Regions from separate parts of the Mesorhizobium sp. BR1-1-13 genome, predicted to be linked through region 2. Evidence: riboswitches for the same ligand, from Rfam matches in the RefSeq annotation. Region 2 holds a riboswitch; each other region holds the start of a gene.
What was found. Region 2 has a riboswitch for cobalamin ahead of LB533_RS12360 (CbtB domain-containing protein). Riboswitches for the same ligand answer to the same signal wherever they lie in the genome.
Positions count from the first base shown of each region.

Region 1 (7,430 bases), on a different contig from region 2:
GGCACCGGCCTGTGAGGCTACGACGATCTCGTCGCCGGGCCGGAACACCAGCAGCCGTTCGGCCGGAAACACGTCGCCGGAAATCGAGACCTCGCCTTCCAGCGTGTAGATGGCGCGTTCTTCCGCGTCGGCCGGGATTTTGACGCTGGCGCCCGGCGCCAGCCTGAGGTCAGCGTAAAGCGTCTCGGAATCGGCCCGCACCGGGGAACGCAGCCCCTGGAAATCGCCGATGACGACGCGGCCACCGACGCCTTCCGCGTCAATGTCGGGAAGCCGCGCGACAGCGGTGTTCTCGAACACCGGCGCCACTTCCTCCTTGCCGTCCGGCAGCGCCAGCCATGTCTGCAGGCCCGAGACCGACATCGGCGCGCCACGCAGTTCTTCCGGCGTGCGCTCCGAATGGACGATGCCGCGGCCGGCGGTCATCAGGTTCACGTCACCCGGCTCGATCACCATTTCGGTGCCGAGCGAATCGCGATGCCTGATCCTGCCATCGAACAGGTAGGTGACCGTCGACAGGCCGATATGCGGATGCGGCCGGACGTCGAGCGCCTGACCGGCGCGCAGGATGGCAGGCCCCATGCGGTCGAAGAAGATGAAGGGACCGACCAGCCGCCTTCTGGCGGTCGGCAAGGCACGGCGAACCTGAAAACCGCCAATGTCCTTGGCGTTCGGAATGACCATCAATTCGATCTGGTCGCTGGCAAAGGCGTCGCCTATTTCGGGGTCCTTCCCGGGGAAGAAGCTCATGAACTCTCCTTGTCAGCGGTCGATGGCTGCTTTGGGCAGATCAGGCAAAGCGGATCGCCGCCTTCGCCCGCAGCTTGGCCGCAACCTCCTCGCGATTGCGCGGATGCTGGTTGGTTTCAAGCGAATCGAGAAGCTCGCGCGCCGACGCCGCGATAGCCTCGACGGCATGGTCGAAGGCATGCTGGTTCTGCTTCGAGGGCCGCGTCGTTCCGCTCAGCTTGCGGACGAACTGAAGGGCTGCATCGCGCACCTCGTCATCGGTTGCCGGCGGATCAAAATTGAACAGGGTCTTGATGTTTCTGCACATCGCTTCCGTATCTCCTCTTGTCCTGGAGCCGTTTCAATCGGGACGCGTTCTATCCTCAATCATGATCGTGTCAAAAACCAGAGAGACGGCTGCATGCCTCAATCCGCGTCCAGCGGCTCCGTCCCGATCGGCTTGCCGTCGCGGGACAGCCTGATCTTCTCCACCTTGTCCTCGGCCGCCTTGAGCAGCCGGTCGCAATGCACCTTCAGCGCCTCGCCGCGCTCGTAGATCCTGATCGACTGGTCGAGCGGCACATCGCCACGCTCCAGATCATCGACGATCTTCTCCAGCGCGTCGAGAGCCTGTTCGAAGCTCATCGCCTTGACGTCTTCGTTGGTTTCACCAGCCATCATTCATCCTTTCATCAGTCGCCCGACATGGGCGGCGACCGAAAATGCCAATCCTTGCAGATCGTAGCCGCCCTCGAGCAGGCTGACGAGCCGGTTGCCGCTGTGGCGCGCCGCGCGCTGCATGAGTTGGCCGGTGGCCCAGTCGAAATCATCCTCGGTCAGGTTGATCTCGGCCAGTGGGTCGCGATGATGCGCGTCGAAGCCGGCCGAAATAATGATCAGGTCGGGTGCAAAATTGTCGAGCGAGGGCAGCACGCGCGACAGGAAGGCGTCGCGGAACGCCTCGCTGCCGGTCTGCGGCGCAAGCGGCGCGTTGATGATGTTGCCGGCGCCGGTTTCGTTCTTTGCTCCGGTGCCCGGGTAGAGCGGCATCTGGTGGGTCGAACAATAAAGCACGGACGGATCGTCCCAGAAAATATCCTGCGTGCCGTTGCCGTGATGCACGTCCCAGTCGACGATGGCGACACGTTCGATATCGTGTTTGCGCTGTGCATAACGTGCGGCGATGGCCGCCGTGTTGAACAGGCAGAAGCCCATTGCCGTCGCTTTCTCCGCATGATGGCCGGGCGGCCGGGCGGCGACGAAAACGTTGTCTGCCCTGCCGGCAAAGACGTCGTCGACGGCGGCATTGGCGGCGCCGATCGCGGTGATCGCCGCTTGCCAGCTCTTCGGGCTGGCCGTTGTGTCGGCATCGATGCGGGCGATGCCCGTCTCGGGAATGGCGGCGCGTACCCGCTCGACGAAATCCCCGGGATGCGCATAGAGAATGGTGGCCTCGTCGCCTTGTGGCGCCTCGAGGCGGTCGAGCGCGGCAAAAGCCTCCTCGTCGAGCACGCGCTCGATGGCGCGCAAGCGGTCCGGCCGCTCCGGATGGCCGGGTGGCGTGATGTGCTCGAGGAAGATCGGATGGGTGTAGAGACGAGTGGCCATGCTCCCTATCTAGTGCCCCGGCGCGGCGATGGCCATGCGTTGCGGCCTGATGGCTGGGGAAAATCGCGCCTGCGTCCATTCGCGTCGCCGCGGGCGATTGGCGGCGCGGAGGCTTCGTCGTAAAGTCCCGGCCACTGCCTGGTGCCCGCCGCGAGCGGGAGAATCGGGAACACGGTTTGATACCGTGGCGTGCCCAACGCTGTAAGGGGGACCGCGCCGGTAAATGCCACTGTCGATGACGGGAAGGCGCCGGATGCGGGTTGATCCCGAGCCAGAAGACCGGCCTGGCAGGCATCGTCATCCGCATGGTCAGGCGGACGGCAGTTGATTGCAATCGCAAGGGGACAAGCGATGCCGGACGAGATGACCATCCCCGTGGGTGACGGATTCGACCAGATGGCGCGCGATGCGGTCTACCGCGCCATGTTCACGCGGCGCGATGTCCGCAGCCATTTTACATCAGAGGCCGTCGATGACGAGGTGCTGGCGCGGCTGCTGCTTGCCGCCCATCACGCGCCATCGGTCGGCTTCATGCAGCCATGGAATTTCATCGTCATTCGTGGCACCGAACGACGGGAACAGGTGCGCGCCCTGTTCCTGGCGGCGCGCGAGCAGGAATTGCCCGCTATCGAGGAAGAGCGGCGGGCGCTCTACCGCAAGCTCAAGCTGGAAGGCATCTGCGAAAGCGCGCTCAATATCTGCATCACCTGCGACCGGCGACGCTCACAGGGTTCACCGCTGGGACGCTGGCACAATCCCGAGATGGATCTCTACAGCACGGTCTGCGCGGTGCAGAATTTCTGGCTGGCGGCACGCGCCGAAGGGGTCGGGGTCGGCTGGTCAGCATTATCGAGGCGCAGGCGTTGAAAGACCTTCTGTCGATTCCCGAGCATGTGACGCCGGTGGCCTATCTCTGTGTCGGCCGCGTCTCCGAGTTCGCGCCGAAACCGGACCTCGAAACACATGGCTGGGGTCGACGACTGCCGCTGCCCGAGCTGATCATGAGCGAGACGTTTTGCGGACAGGGCGAAGTGCCGCTCAAGTCAACGATCGCCCGCCTCAAGGCGGCAACACGGGAAAAATCTGGCAAACCCTTGATTTGATTGCCGACACGGCATGCGCAGCGCTGCCGGCGGCCTGCGCCTTGTCCTGAGCATCTGAACCTGGAAGCACCTCGGCTATCCGCCTTCAGGCGGCTCCGGTATCCTTCCTCAACAATCCTTCGAGCAGTTGCTTGAATGCCGCTACCACGGTCTTTGATGTCGCTTCCGGGTCGTTCGAATTGGCGATCCGCTGCGCCGCCTGACTGCTCGCCCCGTTGATTAGCCGCGCCGCGGTCTCAGGGTCGACGCTTGGGACCACCACCCCGTCCCCTTGCAGCATCGTCAGATGATCGGTCATGGAAGCGACGCAGGCATTGGCGTTCGGCCATTGCGCGGGGTCCCCCAGCACGGCCGGACCGTCCCGGAACATGATGCGCTGGATTTCCGGCTCCAGCGCCATTTCGATGTAGCTCGTGCATTCGTCGACGAAGCTTTGCCAGCGGGTCGGTGCTTTCGCTGCAACCTCATTCACCCGTGCCGCCATCTCGGCGTCGATCTCGGCGATGACCGCCTGCAAGAGCCCCTTCTTGTGGCCGAAATGATGATAGAGCGCACCGCGCGTCAGTCCTGCCGATGCGGTGAAATCGTCCATCGACGCTTCGGCATAGCCGATCGTTCCGAAGGCATGCCGGGCCGCGGCAATCAATTTGGCGCGGGTTTCGGCGATCATTTCCTTGCGAGGCTTGTGCATTTCTTCTGGCCTTATGCACATACGTTCCGTATGCCAATTGACATACGCAGCGTATGATCTATCTAGTGTTCATACGCATCGTATGTAATTTCCGAATCGCCTTTTGTCGAGGAACGGACCATGCAAAATCCCTACTCCGAGATCTTTCGATCCCCTGGCGCCAAGGGCTTTGCCGCTGCCGGCTTCATGGCGCGCCTGCCGATCGCCATGGCGCCGATCGGCATCGTGGCGATGCTGTCGCAGACGCGTGGCGAATACTGGCTGGCGGGTGCCGTCTCGGCGACATTCGCGCTGGCCAACGCTTTCCTGGCGCCGCAGATCTCCAGGCTGGTCGACCGCCTCGGCCAGACACGGATCGTCGTGCCCACCACCATCGTCTCCGTGGCGGCATTCCTGCTGCTGATTGCGTCGGCCAACCAGGATTGGCCGGTATGGACATTGTTCGTGTCGGCGCTGCTGGCCGCGGCCATGCCCAGCATGCCGGCAATGGTGCGCGCGCGCTGGACCGAGCTTTTTCGCGGCCGGCCGGAGATGAACACCGCCTTCGCCTTCGAATCGGCGGCCGACGAGCTGGTCTATATCGCCGGTGCGTCGCTGTCGGTGGGCCTCAGTGCGGCGCTGTTTCCGGAAGCAGGCATGCTGGCGAGCACTTTGTTTCTCGCCTTGGGCTCCATAGCGTTCATTCTGCAGCGATCGACCGAACCAAGAGTGCGGCCGGCGGACCATGGTTCGGCCGGCTCGGCGATCCGCCTGCGGCCGGTACAGATCATCACCTTCGCCCTGATCTTCATCGGCGCGACCTTCGCGACGACGGAAGTGAGCACCGTGGCGATCACCAAGGAGTTCGGCCAAGCCGGTGCCGCAAGCCTGGTGATCGGCGTTTATGCGCTGGGATCGTTCGTGTTGGGCATCGTGGTCGGCGCACTCAACCTCAAGACGCCGCTACAGCGCCAGCTGGCCGTGGCGGTCGCGATCATCGCGGTCAGCACGCTTTTGCCGCTCACCGCCGACAGCGTGCCGCTGCTGGCGGTGACCGTCTTCATCAGCGGCGTGGCGATCTCGCCGACTTTCATCACAGCATTTGGCCTGATCGAACGGCATGTGCCGGAAGCGATGCTGACCGAGGGCATCACCTGGGTGACAACGGGAATCGGCATCGGCATGGCGCTGGGCTCTTTCGCCGCCGGCGCCGTGGTGGATGCGTTCGGCGCCCAGAACGGGTTCTGGGTCTCGGTGGTCGCGGGCGGCATCGCGCTGGTCACGGTGCTGCTCGGCCAACGCAGCCTTGCCACTCACAAATGCGAGCTGGATGGGTGTGAAGCGGCCGTCGTTGCCGCGGAATGATCCATGACGCGTCCGGTTCAGCGGATCGGACGCTACTGCCGCCGTCGAACTTCAGAGAATCTCGGTCTTGGCGATATGGATGCCAAAACCTTCAAGGCCGACATAGTGGCGCTCGCGCGAGGCGATCAAATTGATCGAGGAAATGCCGAGATCCTTCAGGATCTGAGCACCGAGCCCGATCTCGCGCCATTCATTCTCGCGGCGGCGCGCCTCTTCGTGATCCTCGCGGTCGCCGCTCGCAGGCCGGTTGCGTTCCTGGTGGGCGACGCCGACCGAGCCCTCTCGCAGATAGACGATGACGCCGCGCTTGCGCTCGCCCATCGCCTTCATGATGCCGTCCAGCCGATGGCTGGTGCCGAAGACGTCGGTCACCACGTCCTCGGAGTGGAGACGCACAGGCACCTCTTCCCCATCGCGGATGTCGCCGAAGACGACGGCGACATGATGCATGGAATCCCAGGGCAGCGTGTAGGTGAAGACCTGCGCCTTGCCGCCGAGCGTGTCGATCTCGGAGCAAGCAACGCGTTCGACCAGCGTTTCCTTGCGTTGCCGGTAAGCAATGAGGTCGGCGACAGAAACCTGCTTGAGGCCATGTTCCTCGGCAAAAGCCGCGACCTGCGGGCCGCGTTTGACGGTGCCGTCATCATTGACCAGTTCCGAGATCACGCCGATCGGCGGCAGGCCGGCGAGCTTGCACAGATCGACGGCCGCCTCGGTATGGCCCGAACGCATAAGCACGCCGCCTTCGCGCGCGATGAGCGGGAAGATGTGGCCGGGGCGGACGAAATCGGAGGCGCCGACATTGCCATTGGCGAGATTGCGCACGGTCAGCGTGCGGTCGTCGGCGGAAATGCCTGTCGTGGTGCCATGCTTGAAATCGACGCTGACGGTGAAGGCTGTGGTGTGCGCTGAATCATTGTCGGCGACCATCGGCGCAAGGTTGAGGCGCTTGGCCTCCTCGCGCGGCATCGGCGTGCAGACGATGCCCGAAGTGTTCCGCACGATGAAGGCCATCTTTTCCGGTGTGCAATGGACGGCGGCGACGATCAGGTCGCCCTCGTTCTCGCGCCCGTCATCATCCATGACGACGACGATCTCGCCACGCTCGAAGGCCCGGATTGCTTCGACGATCTTCTTCTGGTCGTAAGACATGGAATGCTCGCTTCGCTCGCAAGGGAGTAGGGGAATAGGGCAGTAAGGCAGTAGGGGAAAGGAAAAATTGCTCGTCTCGCGGGCAGCTTAACATACTGCCATACTGCCCTACTGCCCTACTGCCCTACTGCCTTCCTTACCTGTCTGTCCTCGGTGCCGCAGATAATGGTCGGCGATGGCGCAGGCAACCATCGCCTCGCCGATCGGTACGGCGCGAATGCCCACACAGGGGTCATGACGGCCCTTGGTCATCACTTCGACGTCGTTGCCGTCCTTGTCGATCGACTTCCGTGGCGTCAGGATGGAGGAAGTCGGCTTGACGGCGAAGCGGGCGATGATCGCCTGGCCGGTCGAGATGCCGCCAAGGATGCCGCCGGCATTGTTGGACAGGAACACCGGCTGGCCGTCATTGCCGATGCGCATCTCGTCGGCATTCTGTTCGCCGGTGATACGGGCGGCCTCGAAGCCGTTGCCGATCTCGACGCCCTTGACGGCGTTGATCGACATCAGGCCTGACGCGATATCCTGGTCGAGCTTTGCGTAGATCGGCGCGCCGAGGCCGGCCGGAACGCCGTCGGCGACGATCTCGATCACGGCGCCGACGGAGGAACCCGCCTTGCGGATGCCGTCGAGATATCGGGTAAAGACCGGAACGGACGCCGGATCAGGCGTGAAGAACGGATTATCCGCGTCGCCGATGAAATTCCAGTTCCAGTTGGCGCGGTCGATCGACTTCTCGCCCATCGATACCAGCGCCCCGCGCACGACCATGCCCGGCACGACCTTGCGGGCAAGGGCTCCGG
Region 1 covers NZ_JAIUIH010000002.1:213,972-221,401, forward strand. The annotation lists gene LB533_RS05440 (pirin family protein) at 1-750, opposite strand, end outside; gene LB533_RS05445 (DUF2277 domain-containing protein) at 791-1,057, opposite strand; gene LB533_RS05450 (exodeoxyribonuclease VII small subunit) at 1,156-1,407, opposite strand; gene LB533_RS05455 (histone deacetylase family protein) at 1,411-2,337, opposite strand; cobalamin riboswitch at 2,460-2,640, shown strand; partial or broken gene bluB (5,6-dimethylbenzimidazole synthase) at 2,689-3,440, shown strand; gene LB533_RS05465 (TetR/AcrR family transcriptional regulator) at 3,526-4,131, opposite strand; gene LB533_RS05470 (MFS transporter) at 4,252-5,475, shown strand; gene ribB (3,4-dihydroxy-2-butanone-4-phosphate synthase) at 5,527-6,627, opposite strand; gene aroC (chorismate synthase) at 6,736-7,430, opposite strand, start outside.
Region 1: it holds a riboswitch for cobalamin, as region 2 does, so the genes downstream of both, bluB (5,6-dimethylbenzimidazole synthase) here and LB533_RS12360 (CbtB domain-containing protein) in region 2, are expected to answer to the same signal.

Region 2 (7,430 bases):
TCGATTCGGGCGGGCTCGACATGGGCCGCGCCGCCGTTTCGCGCATCGTAGGCCGCGATCCCGAAATCCTGGACAGGGCCGGTGTCTGCCGCGCCGCGATCGAGAGCCTGGCCGAAAATTTCTCCGACGGGATCGTTGCCCCCGCCTTCTGGACGGGCGTCGGTGGCCTTGCCGGCGGCGCCGCCTACAAGGCCGCCAACACCGCCGATTCGATGATCGGCCATCGCACGCCGCGCCACGAAGCGTTCGGCAGGGCAGCGGCACGTTTCGATGATTGGATAAATCTGCCGGCGTCGCGGCTGACGGCGCTGCTCATCACGTCGGCGGCTTTCCTGGTGAAAGGCGCCGACGCGAAAGCCGCATGGCAGGCGGTGCGGCGCGACGCGAAAAAGCACCGCTCGCCCAATGCCGGCTGGCCGGAGGCGGCGATGGCCGGCGCACTTGGCCTGGCGCTCGCCGGGCCGCGCAGCTATGGCGGCGTAACGGTCGACGACGCGTTCATGGGCGAAGGCGGCCGGCGCGAAGCCGACAGCATCGACATAAGGCGGGCACTGAAACTTTATCGTGTCGCCGACTGCCTGTTGATCGCGCTGTGCGGGGTGATTTCGGTCGTTGTCATGGTTGTGACCTAACCTTACCCTCCCCCTTGTGGGGAGGGTAAGGAACGCTCAGAACTCGATCCCCTGCTGCGCCTTCACGCCCGCCGCGAAATGGTGCTTGGTCAGCCCCATCTCGGTGACCAGGTCGGCCGCCTCGACCAGCGCCGGCTTGGCGTTGCGACCGGTGACGACGACATGCAGGCCCTCGCGGCGCGCCTTCAGCGCGGCAACCACCTTCTCCAGATCGAGATACTCGTAGCGCAGCGCGATGTTGAGTTCGTCGAGCACGACGAGACTGATCGACGGATCGGCCATCAGCTCCAGCGCCTTGGCCCAGGCGGCCTCGGCCGCCGCGATGTCGCGCTTCAGATCCTGCGTCTCCCAGGTGAACCCCTCGCCCATCGCGTGCCAGACGACGCGGTCGCCGAATGCGGCGAAGGCCTCCTTCTCACCCGTATGCCATTTGCCCTTGATGAACTGGACGACGCCGACGCGCTTGCCGTAGCCGAGCATGCGCAGCGCCAAGCCGAAGGCAGCCGTGGTCTTGCCCTTACCCGGGCCGGTGTTGACGATCAGCAGTCCCTTTTCGACCGTCTTGCTCGCCACCTCGGCATCCTGCACCGCCTTGCGCTTGGCCATCTTGGCGCGGTGGCGCTCTTCGTCCTTTTCGTCGATGTCGGTCATGTCACTTCACCTTGAGCGGCAGCCCCGCCACCATCAGCAGCACTATGTCGGCAATCGCGGCGACCTGCTGGTTGAGGCGGCCGGCGGCGTCGCGGAACCGGCGCGCCAGCGCATTGTCTGGCACGATGCCTTGTCCGACCTCATTGGATACCACGAACCAGGGCCCGCGCGGCCGCGACAGCATGTCAGCCAGCCGCCGGCATTCGCCCTCTACATCATGTTCGGCCAGCATGTGATTGGTCAGCCAGAGCGTCAGGCAGTCGATAAGCACCGGCTGGTCCTCCGGCAAGATCTCCAATGCACCGACAAGGTCGAGCGGTGCATCAATGGTCGTCCAGCCCTCGCCGCGCCGCGACCGGTGCAACGCGATGCGCTGCCGCATCTCGTCGTCATAGGCTTGCGCCGTGGCGATGTAGGTCCATGGCGAAGGCAAGGCCGTCATCAGCGTTTCGGCGTGCGCGCTCTTGCCGGAGCGCGCACCACCGATGATGAAGGTCAGTCTTCCGCGATCAGGCAAAGCTGTCGCGCAGACTCGTCGCGGTGCCGGTGAAGCGTCCACGCACCACGCCGACGGCAGCGCCGAGCACGAGCCAGAAGACTAGGTTGGTCACAGTTACCGCCACCACGAACTGATGATGCAGGCCTTCCGGAATCGGCGTCTCGAAACTGTCGGGCTGCGGCGCGCCGACAATATGCGGCGCGACGATCAACACCACGCCCAGAATCGCCAGCGGCAGCGATTTGCGGAAGGCGATCAGGGCAAGGCCGATCGCCGTTGCCGCCACCGTTGCCGTCCACCAGATCTGGCGCGGCAGAAGCTCGGCGGCAGGCATGGCCGGCAGTTCCGGCGGCAGGCCGAGGCCCGGCGCCAGCGTGAACACGGCAAAGCCGGCCAGTCCCCAGAACACGCCCTGGCGCCAGTTGCCGATGCCGCCGGCGAATTCCGAAACCGCGACCAGGACCAGCGCGAAGCCGATGCCGGTGACGATGTTGGCAAGCACGCTGAAGGCGAAACGCTCGAAGCCGTCGGCCGGCGCCCAGCCTTCCTCTTCAGCCGGAGCAGCTTCAGCGGGTGCCGGCGCCGCGGAGCTCATGGCGTTACCCGCCGGGGCGGCAGCGCTCATGGCGTTGTTGTCGGTCGCGGCCGGTGCGGTATGGTCATGGTGATGGCCGCCGCCGGCCTGTTCGTAGACTTCCGCCTTCAGGATCAACGGCACGGTGGCATAGGCCTGCATGCAGGCGAGAACGACACCGGCCACAAGCCCTGCGATCGCCGCGATGAACACGACGTTGCGAAACAGGTTCATGATGTCAAATCCCTATCAGTGGCAGGGAAACGCCATCGAGTGGCGATAGTCGTGCGCGGCATTGTGGACCGCGTCGATATGCGAGAAACCGACAAAGCCGACGACGAAAATGCCGAGCAGCGCCGCGAGCGCGAGTTGCAAGAGGCGCGACTGCGAGGAGATGGAGGCGCCGAGGGAGACGGAAGCGGTATTCATGTCTTGTCCTTTCACCCTCCACCCGAGGGCATCGAAGTCAGTTTCCTGTCGCCGGCAGGTCTCCTGGCTCGCGGATCAGCGCCCTTCCCCACCTTCCCGAAGAAAATCTTCAGTGGCATATGGAGAGGACTACCGCACACAGTTGCGGGGGCAGCCACGGCATTGGGCAGCAAATCCGCCCGCACCGCATTCCCTCTTGGCTCCAATCGGAACCGACGACGAAGGTGACTATAGGGAAAATCGCCGCATCCGGCAAACCAAATTCCGACGGCGACAAGCGCTTTAGCGCCGTCCGGCCGCTTGCTCCGCTGCAATTGACAATTTCCGTGGCCGGGTGTCGGCTGCCATCCTCACAGGAGGCCAGCCATGCAGCCCGTCCAGAGCCAGCACGCCCCCTACAACGGCCTCACCCGGGCCGAGCCGACATTGCCGTCCTCGGCCTATTGGGATGCGGCGGCCTACCAGCGCGACCTCGACGCCATCTGGTACAGGAACTGGCTGCTCGTCTGCCGTGGGGCCGACCTTGCCCAGCCGCTCGCCTTTCGCACCTTCCGCGTCGGCACCCAGGAGGTCGTCGTGCTGCGCGACGACACCGGCGAGCTACGCGCCTTCCACAACACGTGCCGGCATCGCGGCTCGCAGCTTTGCCAGGAAAGTGCTGGCCGGTTGAAGGCGCGGCTGATCACCTGCCCCTATCACGCATGGTCCTATTCGCTGCGCGGCGATCTCGTACGCGTGCCGTCGAAAACGCTGCCCGAAGGCTTCGACAAGGCGGACCATCCGCTCTATCGCGTCTCGCTGTCGGTCTGGCGCGGCTTCGTCTTCGTCAATCTGGCGGAAGATGCCGCCGGCTCGGCGCACTCATCCTTCGACCAGGCCTCCGGCGATCTCGGCAACTGGCCGCTGGAATCGCTGACATCAGGCCATGTGCTGCGCAAGGTGATGAACTGCAATTGGAAGATCTTCTGGGAAAATTTCAACGAGTGCCTGCATTGCCCCGGCGTCCACAAGGACCTGTCGCGGCTGGTTCCGATCTATGGCCGCGGCCTGATGGGCCGGCATGACGACCCCGAATGGACCCGCCATGCCGACAATGACGCGCCGGAATTTTCCGGCGGGCTGCGGGCGGGTGCCGAGACATGGTCGCGCGACGGCCAGGCGCATGGGCCGGTCTTTTCGGGCCTCACACCGGCCGAGCGCGCCGCCGGCCAGACCTACGCCACCAGCCTGCCCTCTATGTTCATCGTCGGCCACGTCGACTATGTCAGGTCAGTACGGCTGGTGCCGCTTGGCCCCGAGCAGACCGAGTTGACCGCCGAATGGCTGTTCGCGCCCGAGGCGTTGGCCGCCACCGACATCGACAATATCGTCGGCTTCGGCACCCAGGTGCTGGAGGAGGATGCCGCGATCTGCGAGGTCAACCAGAAAGGGCTGCGCTCCATGCGCCACAAGGCCGGCGTGCTGATGCCGGAGGAGTACGACCTTCACCGCTTCCACGACTGGGTGCGCGAACGGCACGCTGCGCTTGTGCCGTAAGCTTCACAGCGACTTCGGCAGATACCGCCAGGTGACATAGCCGCAGACCGCCGCAAGCAGGCCGAGCGTGACGAAAACCGAGCCGAGGCCAAAAAAGGCCAGCACCACTGAATAGACCAGCGGCGGCGTCAGTTCGGAAAAATCGAGATAGGTGCGGTAGACCGCAGCCATCTGCGCGCGCTCGTAAGAACGCACGGAGCGCATGAAGGCGGTCGAGCCCAGCGCGTCGAGCGCGATGGTGAAGAAGGCGCCGCATAGCAGGAAGGCGCCGGTGATGAGCGGCGCGCTTTCGCCGACGGCACCCGCCGCCAGCAGCATCGCCGACATGGCGAAATAGGCAAATGTCATGGTCCTGCGGCCGCCGAAGCGCTTGCCCGCCTTGCCCCAGAAAATCGCCATGAACAAAAGCGCGTTGCCCGCCGAAACCAGAATGCCGCCGGCCAGTTCGCCCTCGCCGGTGATGACCATGAACAGCGGTCCGTAGACGAAGAAGGTCGTCCAGAAGCAGGAGCGGCCGAAGGCGATCAGCCAGGCCAGCCTCAGCCTCGGCTGCGCGACGAAGCGGCCGATATTGGCCAGCGGATTGACCGGGCGCGTCTTGCCCGGCCGGATCGAGGGATTGTCGCCGAGCCGGTAGGTCCAGAACAACGCCAGCAGGGCCAAGGCGAATACGGCGACCGCGCCATGCGCGGCATAGATGCCGAAGCGCGTGTAGAGAAAGATGCCGAGCGTCGGCCCACCCGTCCAGGCAAACATCGACCACGCCATGCGCAGCGATTCGGCCTGCATGAAATCGGTCTTGCGGATGTGGTCCATGATGTAAAGGTTGAGCGTGATCGACAGCGCGCTGGCGCCCATGACACGGCATAGCATGCCGGCCAATTGCCCGGCGAGCGTATGCGTGACGAAGAACAACGAGCCGATCGCCAGCAGGCAGGCGCCCGCCGTGTAGACCCAACGCCGGGCGAAGCGCTGGATCAGCATCGGCATGAACAAGGTCACCGACAGGCCGAGCATCGCCACGATGGTGTAGAGGATCGAGACGATCTGCTCATTGTGGAGGATCTCGTAGGCCTGGATCGGGATGACGCTCGACACCGTGGCGCGAGCGAAGGATTCGACCGCGTAGAGCGAGGCGAAGGTGCGGGCATCCGCGGCCTTGAGGGCCGGTAGCCAGATCGGATGGCGCACATGCGTGGACATTGCTTCCCCAAAGCAGAATCACCAGCCAAATCTGCGGCCATCATTTCGCGACCGGTAACAGGAAACCGACGTGCCCCGGTTAAAACGAAGCCGGTCAAAGGCTTTCCCGTGCTGGCCTAAAGGGGTGCCTGATGCAGCGCCGGCTGACCGTCCGTATCGAAGCTCACGGCCTTCTTTTGTCCGGCGTAACCGTGATAGTCCTCGTGCGGGGCTGAATCAGATCGCGAGACCATGAGCATCCAGACGCCGACCATGCCCGCCGCGGAGTTGCCGAAGACCAAGCGCATCGTCGCCATCGACATGCTGCGCGGCATCGCGCTGATCGCCATGGCGAGCTACCATTTCACCTGGGACCTGGAATTCTTCGGCTACACCGATCCCGGCCTGACCGCCTTCGGCTGGTGGAAGTTCTATGCTCGCTGCATTGCCTCAACCTTCCTGTTCCTGGTCGGCGTCAGCCTGTATCTCGCCCATGGCAAAGAGATCCGCTGGAACGGCTTCTGGAGACGCTTCGCCATGGTCGCCGGGGCCGCGATCGCCATTTCGGTCGCCACCCGTATCGCCACACCGGATGGTTGGATCTTCTTCGGCATCCTGCACCAGATCGCGCTGGCGAGCCTGCTCGGGCTGGCATTCCTGCGCCTGCCGGCGCTGCTCACACTGCTGATCGCCGCGGCCGTCATCGCCATTCCCTTCTATTTTCGGCTGGAATCGTTCGATCACCCCTGGCTGTGGTGGGTCGGCCTTTCCGCGGTCAACCCACACTCCAACGACTATGTCCCGTTGTTCCCGTGGTTCGGGGCGGTGCTTGTGGGCCTCGGAGCGACCAAGCTTGCCTCCGGCTTCGGCGCCTTGGCGCGCCTGGCGGATGTGGCACCCGGGCGCTGGTCCAACCCGCTGGTCTTCATCGGCCGGCACAGCCTGGCCTTCTACGTGATTCACCAGCCGCTGCTGATCGGCAGTGTCTGGTTGTTCTCGCAAGTAATGCCCGCGAAGGTCGAACCCCCGCAGGTGAACTTTCTCAAGACCTGCCAGATCTCGTGCGAGCAGCAGCGCGACAGCAAGTTCTGTTCGAGCTATTGTGGGTGCATGCTGGACACGCTGGAGGGCGAGGCAACGCTTGATCGGCTCTACAAGAACGACCAGACCGCCGAATGGAGAGCGCATCTGGCGGACCTCGCCGGCACCTGCACGGCCCAGACCGACAGCAAGACGGAGGAAGGTGTCGAATGACCGAGACCCCGCCCAAACCTGGGCTGATACCGTGGCCGCCGCTGATCTACATCGCCGCCATCGCCATCAGCATCGCGCTTGGCCTGCTCTTTCCCCTGCCCTGGATCGGCGACCTCCTGGGCGACCTCCTCTACGCGGCCGGCTGGGTGGCGCTGTTCGGCGTCGCCGCACTCTGGTTCGCCGCCATCCGCACCATGATGCGAGCCAGGACCACGCTCAACCCCAACGCCGTGCCGGACCATCTTGTCACCTCGGGCCCATTCGCCGTCAGCCGCAATCCGATGTACCTCGCCAACACGCTGCTGTTGATCGGCGTCGCCTTCATCTCCGGGATCGTCTGGTTCCTGCCGCTCGCCTTCGTCGCCGCCTACGTCACGCAGAAGGTCGCGGTGGAAAAGGAAGAAAAGATGCTGGCGGCAAAGTTCGGCAAGAAATACCGCGACTATGCCAAGCGGGTGCGGCGCTGGATTTGATTGGAGGCTGGCTTGGCCGAAACCGCCCCTTCTTCGTCATCCACGGGCGAAGCAGGAGCGGAGCTCCGTCGCGGAGACCCGAGGATGACGATGTTTGGAAGCTTCGGCCAATCCCGAACGTTTCCTGTGGCCACTCACACAAGCCGCCTACGTATTAACCCCCAGCTCGACCAGCCGCTCGACGCAGGATTCCTCTGCCT
Region 2 covers NZ_JAIUIH010000004.1:341,661-349,090, forward strand. The annotation lists gene cbiB (adenosylcobinamide-phosphate synthase CbiB) at 1-632, shown strand, start outside; gene cobO (cob(I)yrinic acid a,c-diamide adenosyltransferase) at 669-1,283, opposite strand; gene cobU (bifunctional adenosylcobinamide kinase/adenosylcobinamide-phosphate guanylyltransferase) at 1,285-1,800, opposite strand; gene LB533_RS12355 (CbtA family protein) at 1,793-2,590, opposite strand; gene LB533_RS12360 (CbtB domain-containing protein) at 2,606-2,785, opposite strand; cobalamin riboswitch at 2,821-3,017, opposite strand; gene LB533_RS12365 (aromatic ring-hydroxylating oxygenase subunit alpha) at 3,152-4,321, shown strand; gene LB533_RS12370 (MFS transporter) at 4,325-5,524, opposite strand; gene LB533_RS12375 (DUF1624 domain-containing protein) at 5,756-6,757, shown strand; gene LB533_RS12380 (methyltransferase family protein) at 6,754-7,230, shown strand; gene LB533_RS12385 (MerR family transcriptional regulator) at 7,378-7,430, opposite strand, start outside.

Region 3 (7,430 bases), on a different contig from region 2:
TTCGGCCGTTAGTGGCCGAAGAGATTCCGGTCACTGCCCTGAGGGGCGGACTTCTGTACGTCACCCGACGAATTGAGCAGCTTGTAGACGGGCGAACCGCTGTCGCGGATCGAAGCCGTGTGCGACTTGTCGACCGAGGTGACGGCAGGCTGGTTGGCACCATTGGAGCCGTAGTTGTCGCTGGCGGCCAAAGCGCTGCCGGAAACGGCCAGAACGGCGGCGGCGGCAAGGATGATCTTCTTCATTTCAAGTCTCCTGAATTCTCAAATTCCACGCAGTGGCGGGCTTACCCGCCAGCTGCTGAAGGATCGGCTGTTAGTTGTTGCCGAAGAGGTTACGGTCGGCACCCTGAGCAGGGGCCTGGGCAGCCGGTTCCGACTTCCTGGTCGAAGCGGTGTACGAGCTGTCGGTCGAGGTGGCCGCGGGCTGATTGGCGCCATTGGAGCCATAGTTGTCGCTGCCGGCGAAAGCGCTGCCCGAAACGGCCAGAACGGCGGCGGCAGCAAGGATGATCTTCTTCATTTCAAGTCTCCTGAATTCTCAAATTTCGCCAGGACGGCGGAAGGCCGCCGTCAACTGGAGATCGGCTGTTAGTTGTTGCCGAAGAGGTTACGGTCGGCACCCTGAACAGGGGCCTGGGCAGCCGGTTCCGACTTCCTGGTCGAAGCGGTGTACGAGCTGTCGGTCGAGGTGACGGTAGGCTGGTTGGCGCCATTGGAGCCATAGTTGTCGCTGCTGGCGAAAGCACTGCCCGAAACGGCCAGAACGGCGGCGGCAGCAAGGATGATCTTCTTCATTTCAAGTCTCCTGAATTCTCAAATTCCGCCAGGACGGCGGAAGGCCCGCCGTCAACTGGAGATCGGCTATTTAGTTGTTGCCGAAGAGGTTGCGATCGGCGCCCTGGACAGGCGTCTGGGCAGCCGGTTCCGACTTCTTGGTCGAAGCGGTGTACGAGCTGTCGACGGCGGTGGCCGCAGGGGCATTCGAACCATAGTGGTCGCTACCAGCGAAGGCGCTGCCGGAAACAGCCAGAAGGGCGGCGGCAGTGAGAATGATCTTTTTCATTTTTTGATACTCCAGTATTTTTCCGTCCGTCTAGCGGCGTGTCTTGGGAGGAAATCGCGTCGTTCGGACAGCCCCGATGTGGGAAAGCCATGGCGCCATTTCCAATCACGAAGTTTTTCCGTGTGGACCAAGTTTCCACTACTTGAAATTGTGCCAAGGCCTTCTACATTCGTTTTTTTCCCTTTATTATCAAGTACTTATTTTAACAGACCGTGCGATCACCAACTGTGTCGAAGGCCCAGTGTTCACACCGTCCTGCACGCATCGTCAACAGAAACGAACCGTTCGGTTCGATTTTAGTGGACGCTAATAGTCACTTTTCGAAACTGTTAACCTTTTTTGGTCCGCCACGAGTTGAATTCCGAGGCGGCGAGCCGAGCCTTTCTGCCCCTTCAACGACGGCCGCACCGTTTCCCATGCGTGTCGCGCGGCATGGATGCGATGTCGTTTTCATGCCGACGACAAGTCGGCGATCATGGTTAGATCCTGCCATCTCAGGTGCCGCCGCGTGACGACGAGGCGGAGAATTGGGAAGCCGGTCAGAATCCGGCGCTGCCCCCGCAACGGTGGTGGAGTTCAGGTCGCAACGGGAGACCACTGGGCAAAGGCCTGGGAAGGTGTCGCGACAGTCCGCAAGGACAGCTCCAGAGCCCGGAAACCAGCCTGAGATGTTGGACTCGACTGATCGCGGCGGGCGGTCAAGAGGCGGATGGTGCATGTCCGGCGCAAGCCGGCGCGCGGCTTGATCCTTCCTCTCTCCCCTCCGTTCAGTCCTTCAATGTGAGGACAGGACTTCAATGCGAGGACAGGACATGGATGCGCGCAACGACATGCTGAAACGGCTGCAAGGCCGCAGGGACGGCTTCTCACTCGAGCAGCCCTTCTATACCGACGCCGATTACTTCAAGCTCGACATGGAGCTGATCTGGTACCGCGACTGGCTGTTCATCGGCCATGATTGCGAACTGCCCAGGCCCGGCAGCTTCATCACCGTGCAGATCGGCGACTATCCTGTCGTGCTGGTGCGCGACCAGAAGGGCAACATCAACGCCTTCCACAATTCTTGCCGCCATCGCGGCAGCCGCGTCTGCAACACCGACAAGGGCACGGCGGCGAAGCTCGTCTGCCCCTACCATCAGTGGACCTATGAACTGGACGGCAGGCTGCTGTTCGCCAGGCAGATGGCCGAGGGCTTCGACAAGAGCCAGTTCGGCCTGAAGCCGGTCGCCTGCGAAAGCGTCGGCGGCTACATCTTCATTTGCCTCGCCGACGAGCCGGCGGATTTCGCGCCGATGCGGACGATGATCGAACCCTATTTGGCGCCGCACCGGCTGCGCGAAGCAAAGGTCGCCTTCGAGAGCACCATCGTCGAGAAGGGCAATTGGAAGCTGGTCTGGGAAAACAACCGCGAATGCTATCATTGCGCCGGCAACCATCCGGAGCTCTGCAAGACCTTTCCTGAGGCGCCGACCGTGACCGGCGTGCAAGGCGCCGACAGCGACCCGGAGATGCTGGCGCACTGGGCCAAATGCGAGGCCGCCGGCCTGCCGAGCGAGTTCCGCATCGACCCGGCCGGACAATACCGTGCCACCCGCGCGCCGCTGCTGCGCGATGCCGTCAGTTACACGATGACGGGAAAACGCGCGGTCAAGAAGAACCTGTCCGACAGCGTTGCCACCGACCGCATCGGCTCGTTGCTGCTCTATCACTATCCGACGACCTGGAACCACATCCTCGGCGACCACGCCGTCACCTTCCGCGTGCTGCCGATCAGCGCCACTGAGACCGCGGTGACGACCAAATGGCTGGTTCACAAGGACGCGGTCGAGGGCGTCGACTATGACCTCGCCGAACTCACCCATGTCTGGACCGAGACCAACGACCAGGACCGCCGCATCGTCGAGGAAAACGCCTTCGGCATCCTGTCGCCGGCCTATGAACCCGGTCCCTATTCCGAACTGCACGAAGGCGGCGTCCTCCAGTTCGTCGACTGGTACGCGCGTTTCATCGGTCCGCGGCTCGCCGAAGACGGCCGGCCGGCCCTGCGCAGCGTTGCTTGAGAGGTGAGGGATGAATGCGATGACGGATCTCGGCCTCTATCGCCATCTCGATCAGATGGCGCCCTGGAACGACAGGCTCCAGGTGCTGGAAGTGATCGGCGTGAGCGACGAGGCGCCTGATGTAAAGACCTTCACCTTCCGCTCCGACAACCAGACCTGGTTCCGCTACAAGCCGGGCCAGTTCGTGACGCTGGAACTGCCGACAGCGGATGGGTTGCTGATGCGCACCTACACGCTGTCGTCTTCGCCTTCGCGGCCGTTCTCGATCGCGGTGACGGTGAAGGCGCAGGCCGGCAGCACTGGCACGCGCTGGATGTTCGACCATTTGAGGCCTGGTTCGCACGTCAAGGCGTATGGGCCGGCCGGAGACTTTTCGCTGCACAGCCACCCGGCGGCCAAATATCTGTTCATTTCGGCCGGCTCCGGCGTGACGCCGATGATGTCGATGCTGCGCTGGCTGAATGACTGCGCGCCATGGACCGATGTCGGCTTCGTCAACTGCGCCCGCCGCCCCGAAGAGATCATCTTCCGCAGGGAGCTGGAATTGCTCGGCAGCCACATGCCCGGCCTGTCGCTCGGTTTCATGATCGAGGAGCGGTCGAGCCGGGAGGGCTGGTTCGGCCATATGGGCCGCATCGATGCCATCCGGCTGCCGATTTTGGCGCCCGATTTCCGAGAGCGCGAAATCTTCTGCTGCGGCCCCGACCCCTTCATGCGTGCCGTGCGCGGCATGCTCGAAGCCGCCGGCTTCGACATGGCGAGATACCATCAGGAGAGCTTTGCAGCGCCGCTGGTGGAGGAAATCCCGGCGCCGTTCGCCTCGCCGACTGGAGACGGCGCAGCCATTCCTGTCGAAGCCGCGACGCCGATCCGGTTCTCGATTTCGGATGTCGATGCCGCATGCGTCGCCGGCCAGACGGTGCTGCAGACGGCGCGCGCCTCGGGAGTCAGAATCCCCGCCGCATGCGAATTCGGCCTGTGCGGAACCTGCAAAGTCAAGAAGCTCTCAGGCGAGGTCGAGATGAGCCACAATGGCGGCATCCTCGATCATGAGATCGAGGACGGCTTCATTCTCGCCTGCTGCTCCAAGCCGCTCTCGGCGCTTGACATCGAGGCCTGAGAGCCGCTGGCCTGGCCGCTCTTTCTTGCAAGGAGGGGTCAAGTGTTTGATCCTTTCCTGCTGCAAGGCTGTGGGACGGCCGACAACCCCATCTGCGCGCCGCTGCACCCAAGGAGCGGCGGCAGCCGGAGATCTCAGACGCCGTAGCGCTCCGTCCGGATGATAGCCGCTGGAATGCCGGCATCGATCAGCGCCTGGGCGGCGGCGGACACGAACGCGTTGGAGCCGCAGACAAAGGCGAGGCCGGGCGGGCGGCGCAGCCGCGCCATGGATTGTATCATCATGGCGACGTCGATCCGCCGCGAATAATCCGTCGGCCGGCGCGCGGCTTCACGCGTCAGGGTCAGCACAAGGCCGAAGCCGTCGTCGCGATCGTCGAGGCCGATCAGCTCGTCGCGAAAGATGACTTCGTCCCACAGCCGCGCCGAAAAGACGAGGATGACCGGCATCGTCGACTTCTGCGCGGCACGATGGCGGACCATCGACATCAAGGGCACGACGCCGGAACCGCCGCCGACCAGCAGAAGCGGTCGCTCATCACCATCGGGCCAGATGAAATGTCCGCCGAGCGGGCCGCGCAATTCGATCTCGTCGCCGACCGCGGCGACCTCGTGGAAGAAGGGCGAGACCTCGCCGTCTTCGAGCCTTTCGATCGCCAGTTCGATCACCGGACCGACCTCCGGCGCGGAGGCGATGGAATAGGCGCGGCGCGCCTGATAGCCGTCAGGCGCGGTCAACCTGACATCGACATGCTGTCCGGCCCGGTAGGCAAACGGCCGCGACGGCTGGAAAAAGAAGCTGGTGACACGCGGCGTGCGCTTTTCCATGCGGACGATCCTGGCTGTCTGCCAGGGCGACAGTGTTTGCCCGGGTGATTGTGCCGACGGCACCTCGCTCATGGATCGTCCGTGTAGCGCTGTTCGCGCCAGGGGTCGCCATAGATGTGATAGCCGCGCAGCTCCCAGAAGCCGGGCTCGTCGCGTTCTGTGAACTGCAGGCCGTTCAGCCATTTGGCCGATTTCCAGAAATAGAGATGCGGGACGAGCAGCCGCGCCGGGCCGCCATGGTCGGGCGTGATCGGCTTGCCTTCGTAGAGCAGCGCCACCATCGCCTTGCCGGTTGTGAGATCCTTTGTCGGCACGTTGGTGGTGTAACCGTCGAAGGATAGCGCCAGCGTGAAGGCGGTCGGCGGCTCGATGCCGGCATCCGCAAGGATATCGTCGACCAGCACGCCCTGCCAGAGCGTGTCGAACTTGGTCCAGGCGGTCACGCAATGGATGTCGCGCGTCATCTTGGTCAGCGGCAACGCATTGAACTCGGCCCAATTCCATTTCTTGATCGGGCGCGGCCCGTGCTTCAGCGTGAACGACCAATCCTCGGTGCGCAGGCGCGGCGTCGGCCCCGCCGACAGCACCGGAAATCCTTGCTCGAGATATTGGCCGGGCGGGATGCGCGCGTCGCCATCCGTCGGTGGACGCCGACCTGAAAAGAAACCTCGCGTGACCATTGCGGCAATTCCCCTGCATCGGGCCCAGATGTCGGGCCATGTGTCGGCCTTGCGCAGTGTTCTCGAAGACGCGGTGGCGGGCAACCTGAATCTTGATGGGCGCGGCGACATAGATCTGGGCATCGCCTCGTTCCACCAGCAGCAGCACCGATTTGCGGCCTGACTTGCCGGCCTGCGCGATCGCCTGCGTGGCCTGCCTGGCGCTCTTCACCGGCATCTGGTTGACGGCGATAATGATGTCGCCGGGCTGGACGCCGGAAGCCGCCGCGGCCTTGTCGGGATTGACGGCGGCGACCACCGCGCCACGCTGGTTGTCGGGGAGGTTCATCTGCTGGCGAATATCGGGCGTGATGTCCATCAGGCCGAGCCCGATCGCCGGCAAGCGGGCCCCCTGCCCGTTTCCCGGCGCGCCGGAATCACCAGATACCGACGCGGTCTGCGCATCGTCGCCATTGCGGCCGACGTCGACGGAAAGCTGCATGGCTTTGCCATTACGCCAGACGTCGAGCGTTTCCTTCTTGCCGGGCGAGACATCGGCGACGGCACGCGACAGGTCCTTGGGGTCTTTTATCTCCTGGCCGGCGAAGCCGGTGATGAGGTCGCCGGTCTGGATGCCGGCCGCGGCCGCCGGCGAGCCCTCGGTGACCGAGGAGACCAATGCGCCGCCGGGGTGATCGAGACCTATGGCGCTGGCAACGTCCTGGGTCACCGGCTGGATCTGGACGCCAAGATAGCCGTATTCGATTTCGCCGCCCTTCATCAGCTTGGCGACCACCTTTTGCGCCTGGTCGGACGGAATGGCGAAGCCAACGCCGACGCTGCCGCCATTGGGCGAATAGATCGCGGTGTTGATGCCCACGACGTTGCCGCTCACATCGACCAGCGGACCGCCAGAGTTGCCGTGGTTGATCGGCGCATCGATCTGGATGAAATCGTCGAACGGCCCGCTGTGGAGATCGCGGCCGCGCGCCGAGACAATACCTGAGGTGACCGTGGTGCCGATGCCGAACGGATTGCCGAAGGCCAGCACTTGATCGCCCGGCATCAACTTATCGGAATCTCCCCATTTCACCGTCGGCAGGGGCTTGTCGGCCTTGATCTTGATCACCGCAAGGTCGTTCTTGGCGTCGCGGCCGACCAGCTTGGCGGGAAGCTCTGTACCGTCGTCAAGCGTCACCTTGATCGAGCTCGCACCGTCGATGACATGGTTGTTGGTGACGATGGTGCCGTCGGCGCCGACGATAAAGCCGGATCCGAGCGCTTCGGCGCGCTGCGACTGCTGCGGTGGCGCTTTCGGTCCGGGCATGCCCTGGTCGCCGAAGAACTGGCGGAAATAGTCGTCGAAAGGCGAGCCGCCGCCGTCCAGGGGCGAGGCATCGCTCATGACATCCGGTTGCCCCTTCATGACGGTCGTAACCGTCACCACGGCCGGCTTGTCGGCTGCCACGATAGGGGCAAAGGAGCCGTTCGGGGCCGTTACGCCGGCTACGGGAGTCTGTGTCGTACCGACGGCGTTGCGGACGTCGTTCGGGCTTTCGGCGAAGGAGGCTACGATGGGAGAAATGATCAGCGCAGCGCCCAGCAGGGCCGCGACGCGATGTCTATGAAGAATGCTTATGGGTGACATGGTCGTTCTGTCCGGGCGAGAGTTGAACTTGGGCCGCGGATGGTTCGGGGA
Region 3 covers NZ_JAIUIH010000025.1:5,215-12,644, reverse strand. The annotation lists gene LB533_RS29710 (DUF680 domain-containing protein) at 9-245, opposite strand; gene LB533_RS29705 (DUF680 domain-containing protein) at 316-522, opposite strand; gene LB533_RS29700 (DUF680 domain-containing protein) at 591-797, opposite strand; gene LB533_RS29695 (DUF680 domain-containing protein) at 868-1,065, opposite strand; cobalamin riboswitch at 1,545-1,747, shown strand; gene LB533_RS29690 (aromatic ring-hydroxylating oxygenase subunit alpha) at 1,878-3,125, shown strand; gene LB533_RS29685 (hybrid-cluster NAD(P)-dependent oxidoreductase) at 3,145-4,245, shown strand; gene LB533_RS29680 (ferredoxin reductase) at 4,380-5,144, opposite strand; gene LB533_RS29675 (molybdopterin-dependent oxidoreductase) at 5,141-5,752, opposite strand; gene LB533_RS29670 (hypothetical protein) at 5,745-5,915, shown strand; partial or broken gene LB533_RS29665 (DegQ family serine endoprotease) at 5,850-7,379, opposite strand.
Region 3: it holds a riboswitch for cobalamin, as region 2 does, so the genes downstream of both, LB533_RS29690 (aromatic ring-hydroxylating oxygenase subunit alpha) here and LB533_RS12360 (CbtB domain-containing protein) in region 2, are expected to answer to the same signal.